DNA from 3 places in the Mesorhizobium sp. B2-8-1 genome. Region 3 is predicted to be linked to each of the others. Evidence: riboswitches for the same ligand, from Rfam matches in the RefSeq annotation. Region 3 holds a riboswitch; each other region holds the start of a gene.
What was found. A riboswitch is a leader RNA that binds a small molecule or an ion and turns the genes downstream of it on or off. The one in region 3 is predicted to bind cobalamin.

Region 1 (2,258 bases), on a different contig from region 3:
AGCAAGCGACCTGCGCGACTATTTCCGCCTGTCGCCGGCCGACATGAAGGGCCGGCTGGAGGAGCTGGTTGAAACAGGCGAGCTGGTGCCGGTGCGTGTCGAGGGCTGGAACAAACCGGCTTACCTCCATAAGGAGGCCCGTATTCCACGAAAAATCGAGGCCCGCGCCTTGCTGGCGCCGTTCGATCCGGTCGTTTTCGAGCGCTCGCGCACGGAGCGGCTGTTCGATTTCCACTACCGCATAGAAATCTACACCCCTGCCGAAAAACGGCAATACGGCTATTACGTCCTGCCGTTCCTGCTCGGCGACAGGATCGTGGCGCGCGTCGACCTCAAGGCCGACCGGCCGGCCAGCGTGCTACGCGTCCACGCGGCCTATGCCGAGCCCGGCGCGCCGCCTGAAACCGCCGCGCAACTCTTCCAGGAATTGACGCAGATGCAGGGCTGGCTCGGCCTCGAACGGATCGAGGTTACGCCCGCCGGCGACCTTGGGCAGCCGCTCGCCGACATTGCCGTGTCGTAGACGCGCGTTGACACCGCCGCCTGCAAGAGCCTAAATCCATTCCAGACGGTCTCCTCTCGGCAAAGGGAGGAGCCAAGAGGGAATGCGGTGCGAAATCTCGATTTCAAATCCGCGGCTGTCCCCGCAACTGTAAGCGACGAGCCAAGGCCGAAAACCACTGGGACGGTCCCGGGAAGGCGGCACGAAGGCGATGACCCGCGAGCCAGGAGACCTGCCGTCTGAGACATAAGAATCCGATCGCCCGGCGGGTTTTCCGGGCAAGGAGCCCGATTTGGAACGCGACAGCAGTTTCCCGGCTGAAACAGCGGACATTTTGTCTGGCGATAGCGACTTGTCTGGCGATAGCGACGCCTTGGCCGGCGTCACTGTCATCATCTGCGCTTCCTGCCGCGACGAGACCGGTTCCGATGCCCATCCCCGCGCCGGCGAAGTTTTGGCTCAAGATACGCGCCAAGCCGCAACGGCCGACAATGTCCGTGTCCGCACCGTCGAATGCCTCGGCAACTGCAAGCGCCGTCTCAGTGCCGCGATTCTTCGCGACGGCTGCTGGAGTTATGTCTTCGGCGACCTGAACATCGCCAGCGGCGCCGATCTCGTGACCGGCGCGAAACTCTTCGCCGCTTCGACCAACGGCCTCATTCCGTGGCGTGGTCGCCCGGATTCCCTCAAGCGCGGCCTCGTCGCCCGCATTCCTCCCCTCGACATGCTGAAGGACTGATCATGACCGCCGCAGTTTCCGCCGCCACTCTCTCCCGCGTCCCCTGTACCGTGGTCACCGGCTTCCTGGGTGCCGGCAAGACCACGCTGGTCCGCCATCTCCTGGAGAACGCGGGCGGCAAGCGGATCGCCATCATCGTCAACGAATTCGGCGACATCGGAATCGACGGCGAGATCCTCAAGGGCTGCGGCATCGACACCTGCCCGGAGGAAAACATCGTCGAACTGGCCAATGGCTGCATCTGCTGCACCGTCGCCGACGATTTCGTCCCGGCGCTCGACCAGATCCTGTCGCTGACGCCGAAGGTCGACCACATCCTGATCGAGACCTCAGGCTTGGCTCTGCCCAAGCCGCTGGTCCAGGCCTTCCAGTGGCCGACAGTGAAGAGCCGGGTGACAGTCGACGGCGTAATCGCCGTGGTCGACGGTCCGGCATTGGCCGAGGGGCGCGTCGCCAACGACATGGACGCCCTGCAGGCGCAACGCGCGCAGGACCAGACACTGGACCACGACGACCCCGTCGAGGAGGTGTTCGAGGACCAGATCGCCTGCGCCGACCTCATCATCCTGTCGAAGAGCGACCTGATGGATGCCGCAGGTTCGGCTCGCGCCAACGCCATCATTGGCGAACACTCCGCCCGCGCCGTGAAGGTCGTGCCGACGGCTCATGGCAAGGTCGATCCGTCCGTGCTGCTCGGGCTAGGCCTCGCCGTCGAGGACGACATCGAGAACCGCAAGTCCCATCATGACGGCGCCTTCGACCACGAGCACGACGACTTCGATACGTTCATCGTCGACATCCCCTCGATCGCCAACCCGGACGACCTGGCAAAGCGCGTCGCGACCGCCGCCGAACAGGAGAACGTGCTGCGGGTGAAAGGCTTCGTCGAGGTCGGCGGCAAGCCGATGCGGCTTTTGCTCCAGGCCGTTGGTCCGCGCGTCAATCATTATTATGACCGCGCCTGGACGGCTGACGACGACCGCCGCTCGCGCCTGGTCGTCATCGGCCTCAAGGGGC
Region 2 (2,258 bases), on a different contig from region 3:
TGTAGGTCCATGGCGAAGGCAAGGCCGTCATCAGCGTTTCGGCGTGCGCGCTCTTGCCGGAGCGCGCACCGCCGATGATGAAGGTCAGTCTTCCGCGATCAGGCAAAGCTGTCGCGCAGGCTCGTCGCGCTGCCGGTGAAGCGTCCACGCACCACGCCGGCGGCAGCGCCGAGCACGAGCCAGAACACCAGGTTGGTTACGGTCACCGCCACCACGAACTGATGATGCAGGCCTTCCGGAATCGGCGTCTCGAAACTGTCCGGCTGCGGCGCGCCGACAATATGCGGCGCGACGATCAACACCACGCCCAGAATCGCCAGCGGCAGTGATTTGCGGAAGGCGATCAGGGCAAGGCCGATCGCCGTCGCCGCCACCGTCGCCGTCCACCAGATCTGGCGTGGCAGAAGCTCGGCGGCAGGCATGGCCGGCAGTTCCGGCGGCAGGCCGAGGCCCGGCGCCAGCGTGAACACGGCAAAGCCGGCCAGTCCCCAGAACACGCCCTGGCGCCAGTTGCCGATGCCGCCGGCGAATTCCGAAACCGCGACCAGGACCAGCGCGAAGCCGATGCCGGTGACGATGTTGGCAAGCACGCTGAAGGCGAAGCGCTCGAAGCCGTCGGCCGGCGCCCAGCCTTCCTCTCCAGCCGGAACAGCTTCAGCGGCTGCCGGCGCGGCGGAGCTCATGGCATTGCCCGCCGGGGCGGCAGAGTTCATGGCGTTGTTGTCGGTCGGGGCCGGTGCGGTATGGTCGTGGTGGTGGCCGCCGCCGGCCTGTTCGTAGACTTCCGCCTTCAGGATCAACGGCACGGTGGCATAGGCCTGCATGCAGGCGAGAACGACACCGGCCACGAGCCCTGCGATCGCCGCGATGAACACGACGTTGCGAAACAGGTTCATGATGTCAAATCCCTATCAGTGGCAGGGAAACGCCATCGAGTGGCGATAGTCGTGCGCGGCATTGTGGACCGCGTCGATATGCGAGAAACCGACAAAGCCTACGACGAAAACGCCGAGCAGCGCCGCGAGCGCGAGCTGCAGGAGGCGCGACTGCGAGGAGATGGAGGCGCCGAGGGAGACGGAAGCGGTATTCATGTCTTGTCCTTTCACCCTCCACCCGAGGGCATCGAAGTCAGTTTCCTGTCGCCGGCAGGTCTCCTGGCTCGCGGATCAGCGCCCTTCCCCACCTTCCCGAAGAAAATCTTCAGTGGCATATGGAGAGGACTACCGCACACAGTTGCGGGGGCAGCCACGGCATTGGGCAACAAATCTGCCCGCACCGCATTCCCTCTTGGCTCCAATCGGAACCGACGACGAAGGTGACTATAGGGAAAATCGCCGCATCCGGCAAACCAAATTCCGACGGCGACAAGCGCTTTAGCGCCGTCCGGCCGCTTGCTCCGCTGCAATTGACAATTTCCGTAGCCGGGTGTCGGCTGCCATCTCACAGGAGGCCAGCCATGCAGCCCGTCCAGAGCCAGCACGCCCCCTATAACGGCCTCACCCGGGCCGAGCCGACATTGCCGTCGTCGGCCTATTGGGATGCGGCGGCCTACCAGCGCGACCTTGACGCCATCTGGTACAGGAACTGCCTGCTCGTCTGCCGTGAAGCTGATCTCGCCCAACCGCTGGCTTTTCGCACCTTCCGCGTCGGCAGCCAGGAGATCGTCGTACTGCGCGACGACACCGGCGAACTGCGCGCCTTCCACAACACCTGCCGGCATCGCGGCTCGCAGCTTTGCCAGGAACGCGAGGGCCGGCTGAAGGCGCGGCTGATCACCTGCCCCTACCACGCATGGTCCTATTCGCTGCGCGGCGATCTCGTGCGCGTGCCATCGAAAACGCTGCCCGAAGGTTTCGACAAGGCGGACCATCCGCTCTATCGCGTCGCGCTGTCGGTCTGGCGCGGCTTCGTCTTCGTCAATCTCGCGGAAGATGCCGCCGGCTCGGCGCACTCATCCTTCGACCCGGCCTCCGGCGATCTCGGCAACTGGCCGCTGGAATCGCTGGTATCGGGCCATGTGCTGCGCAAGGTGATGAACTGCAACTGGAAGATCTTCTGGGAAAACTTCAACGAATGCCTGCATTGCCCCGGCGTCCACAAGGACCTGTCGCGGCTGGTGCCGATCTATGGTCGCGGCCTGATGGGCCGGCATGACGACCCCGAATGGACCCGCCATGCCGACAATGACGCGCCGGAATTTTCCGGCGGGCTGCGGGCGGGTGCCGAAACATGGTCACGTGACGGCCAGGCGCATGGGC
Region 3 (2,258 bases):
ACGCGCGACAGGAAGGCATCGCGGAACGCCTCGCTGCCGGTCTGCGGCGCAAGCGGCGCGTTGACGATGTTGCCGGCGCCGGTTTCGTTCTTTGCTCCGGTGCCGGGGTAGAGCGGCATCTGGTGCGTCGAGCAATAAAGCACGGACGGATCGTCCCAGAAAACATCCTGCGTGCCGTTGCCGTGATGCACGTCCCAGTCGACGATGGCGACGCGTTCGATATCGTGTTTGCGCTGTGCATAACGTGCGGCGATGGCCGCTGTGTTGAACAGGCAGAAGCCCATCGCCGTCGCTTTCTCCGCATGATGGCCGGGCGGCCGGGCGGCGACGAAAACGTTGTCTGCCCTGCCGGCAAAGACGTCGTCGACGGCGGCGTTGGCGGCTCCGATCGCGGTGATCGCCGCTTGCCAGCTCTTCGGGCTGGCCGTTGTGTCGGCATCGATGCGGGCGATGCCCGTATCGGGAATGGCGGCGCGTACCCGCTCGACGAAATCCTCGGGATGCGCGTAGAGAATGGTGGCCTCATCGCCTTCCGGCGCCTCGAGGCGGTCGAGCGCGGCAAAAGCCTCGTCGTCGAGCACGCGCTCGATGGCGCGCAAGCGGTCCGGCCGCTCCGGATGGCCGGGTGGCGTGATGTGCTCGAGGAAGATCGGATGGGTGTAGAGACGAGTGGCCATGCTCCCTATCTAGTGCCCTGGCGCGGCGATGGCCATGCGTTGCGGCCTGATGGTTGGGGAAAATCGCGCTTGCGTCCGTTCGCGTCGCCGCGGGGATTGGCGGCGCAGGGGCTTCGTCGTAAAGTCCCGGCCACTGCCTGGTGCCCGCCGCGAGCGGGAGAATCGGGAACACGGTTTGATACCGTGGCGTGCCCAACGCTGTAAGGGGGACCGCGCCGGTAAATGCCACTGTCGATGACGGGAAGGCGCCGGATGCGGGTTGATCCCGAGCCAGAAGACCGGCCTGGCAGGCATCGTCATCCGCATGGTCAGGCGGACGGCAGTTGATTGCAATCGCAAGGGGACAAGCGATGCCGGACAATATGACCATCCCCGTGGGTGACGGATTCGACCAGATGGCGCGCGATGCGGTCTACCGCGCCATGTTCACGCGGCGCGATGTCCGCAGCCATTTTACATCAGAGGCCGTCGACGACGAGGTCTTGGCGCGGCTGCTGCTTGCCGCCCATCACGCGCCATCGGTCGGCTTCATGCAGCCATGGAATTTCATCGTCATTCGTGGCACCGAACGACGGGAACAGGTGCGCGACCTGTTCCTCGCGGCGCGCGAGCAGGAATTGCCGGCGATCGAGGAAGAGCGGCGGGCGCTCTACCGCAAGCTCAAGCTGGAAGGCATCTGCGAAAGCGCGCTCAATATCTGTATCACCTGCGACCGCCGACGCTCACAGGGTTCGCCGCTGGGACGCTGGCACAATCCCGAGATGGATCTCTACAGCACGGTCTGCGCGGTGCAGAATTTCTGGCTGGCGGCGCGCGCCGAAGGCGTCGGCGTTGGCTGGGTCAGCATTATCGAGGCGCAGGCGTTGAAAGGCCTTCTGTCGATTCCCGAGCACGTGACGCCGGTGGCCTATCTCTGTGTCGGCCGTGTCTCGGAGTTCGCGCCGAAACCGGACCTCGAAACACATGGCTGGGGGCGGCGGCTGCCGCTGCCCGAGCTGATCATGAGCGAGACGTTTTGCGGACAGGGCGAAGTTCCGCTCAAATCAACGATCGCACGCCTCAAGGCGGCAACATGCGAAAAGTCTGACAAACTCTTGATTTGATTGCCGATACGGCATGCCCAGAGCTGCCGGCGGCCTGCCGTCGTCAGGCGGCTCCGGCATCCTTCCTCAACAATCCTTCGAGCAGTTGCTTGAATGCCGCCACCACGGTCTTCGACGTCGCTTCCGGGTCGTTCGAATTGGCGATCCGCTGCGCCGCCTGGCTGCTCGCCCCGTTGATCAGCCGTGCCGCGGTCTCGGGGTCTACGCCCGGGACAACCACCCCGCCGCCCTGCAGCGTCGTCAGGTGATCGGTCATCGACGCGACGCAGGCATTGGCGTTCGGCCATTGCGCGGGATCCCCCAGCACGGCCGGACCGTCCCGAAACATGATGCGCTGGATTTCCGGCTCCAGCGCCATTTCGATGTAGCTCGTGCATTCGTCGACGAAGCTTTGCCAGCGGGTCGGTGCTTTCGCTGCAACCTCATTCACCCGTGCCGCCATCTCGGCGTCTATCTCGGCGATAACCGCCTGCAAAAG

Region 1: linked by a shared signal. The riboswitch ahead of FJ428_RS17800 (DUF1636 family protein) and the one ahead of bluB (5,6-dimethylbenzimidazole synthase) in region 3 are both predicted to bind cobalamin.
Region 2: linked by a shared signal. The riboswitch ahead of FJ428_RS17970 (CbtB domain-containing protein) and the one ahead of bluB (5,6-dimethylbenzimidazole synthase) in region 3 are both predicted to bind cobalamin.

Annotation. Positions count from the first base shown of each region.
Region 1 is NZ_VFTX01000006.1:218,414-220,671, reverse strand. Features, by position in the region: gene FJ428_RS17805 (winged helix-turn-helix domain-containing protein) at 1-523, shown strand, start outside; cobalamin riboswitch at 553-757, shown strand; gene FJ428_RS17800 (DUF1636 family protein) at 795-1,241, shown strand; gene cobW (cobalamin biosynthesis protein CobW) at 1,244-2,258, shown strand, end outside.
Region 2 is NZ_VFTX01000006.1:253,582-255,839, reverse strand. Features, by position in the region: gene cobU (bifunctional adenosylcobinamide kinase/adenosylcobinamide-phosphate guanylyltransferase) at 1-106, opposite strand, end outside; gene FJ428_RS17975 (CbtA family protein) at 99-896, opposite strand; gene FJ428_RS17970 (CbtB domain-containing protein) at 912-1,091, opposite strand; cobalamin riboswitch at 1,127-1,323, opposite strand; gene FJ428_RS17965 (aromatic ring-hydroxylating dioxygenase subunit alpha) at 1,457-2,258, shown strand, end outside.
Region 3 is NZ_VFTX01000001.1:503,523-505,780, reverse strand. Features, by position in the region: gene FJ428_RS02485 (histone deacetylase family protein) at 1-677, opposite strand, end outside; cobalamin riboswitch at 799-979, shown strand; gene bluB (5,6-dimethylbenzimidazole synthase) at 1,028-1,780, shown strand; gene FJ428_RS02475 (TetR/AcrR family transcriptional regulator) at 1,824-2,258, opposite strand, start outside.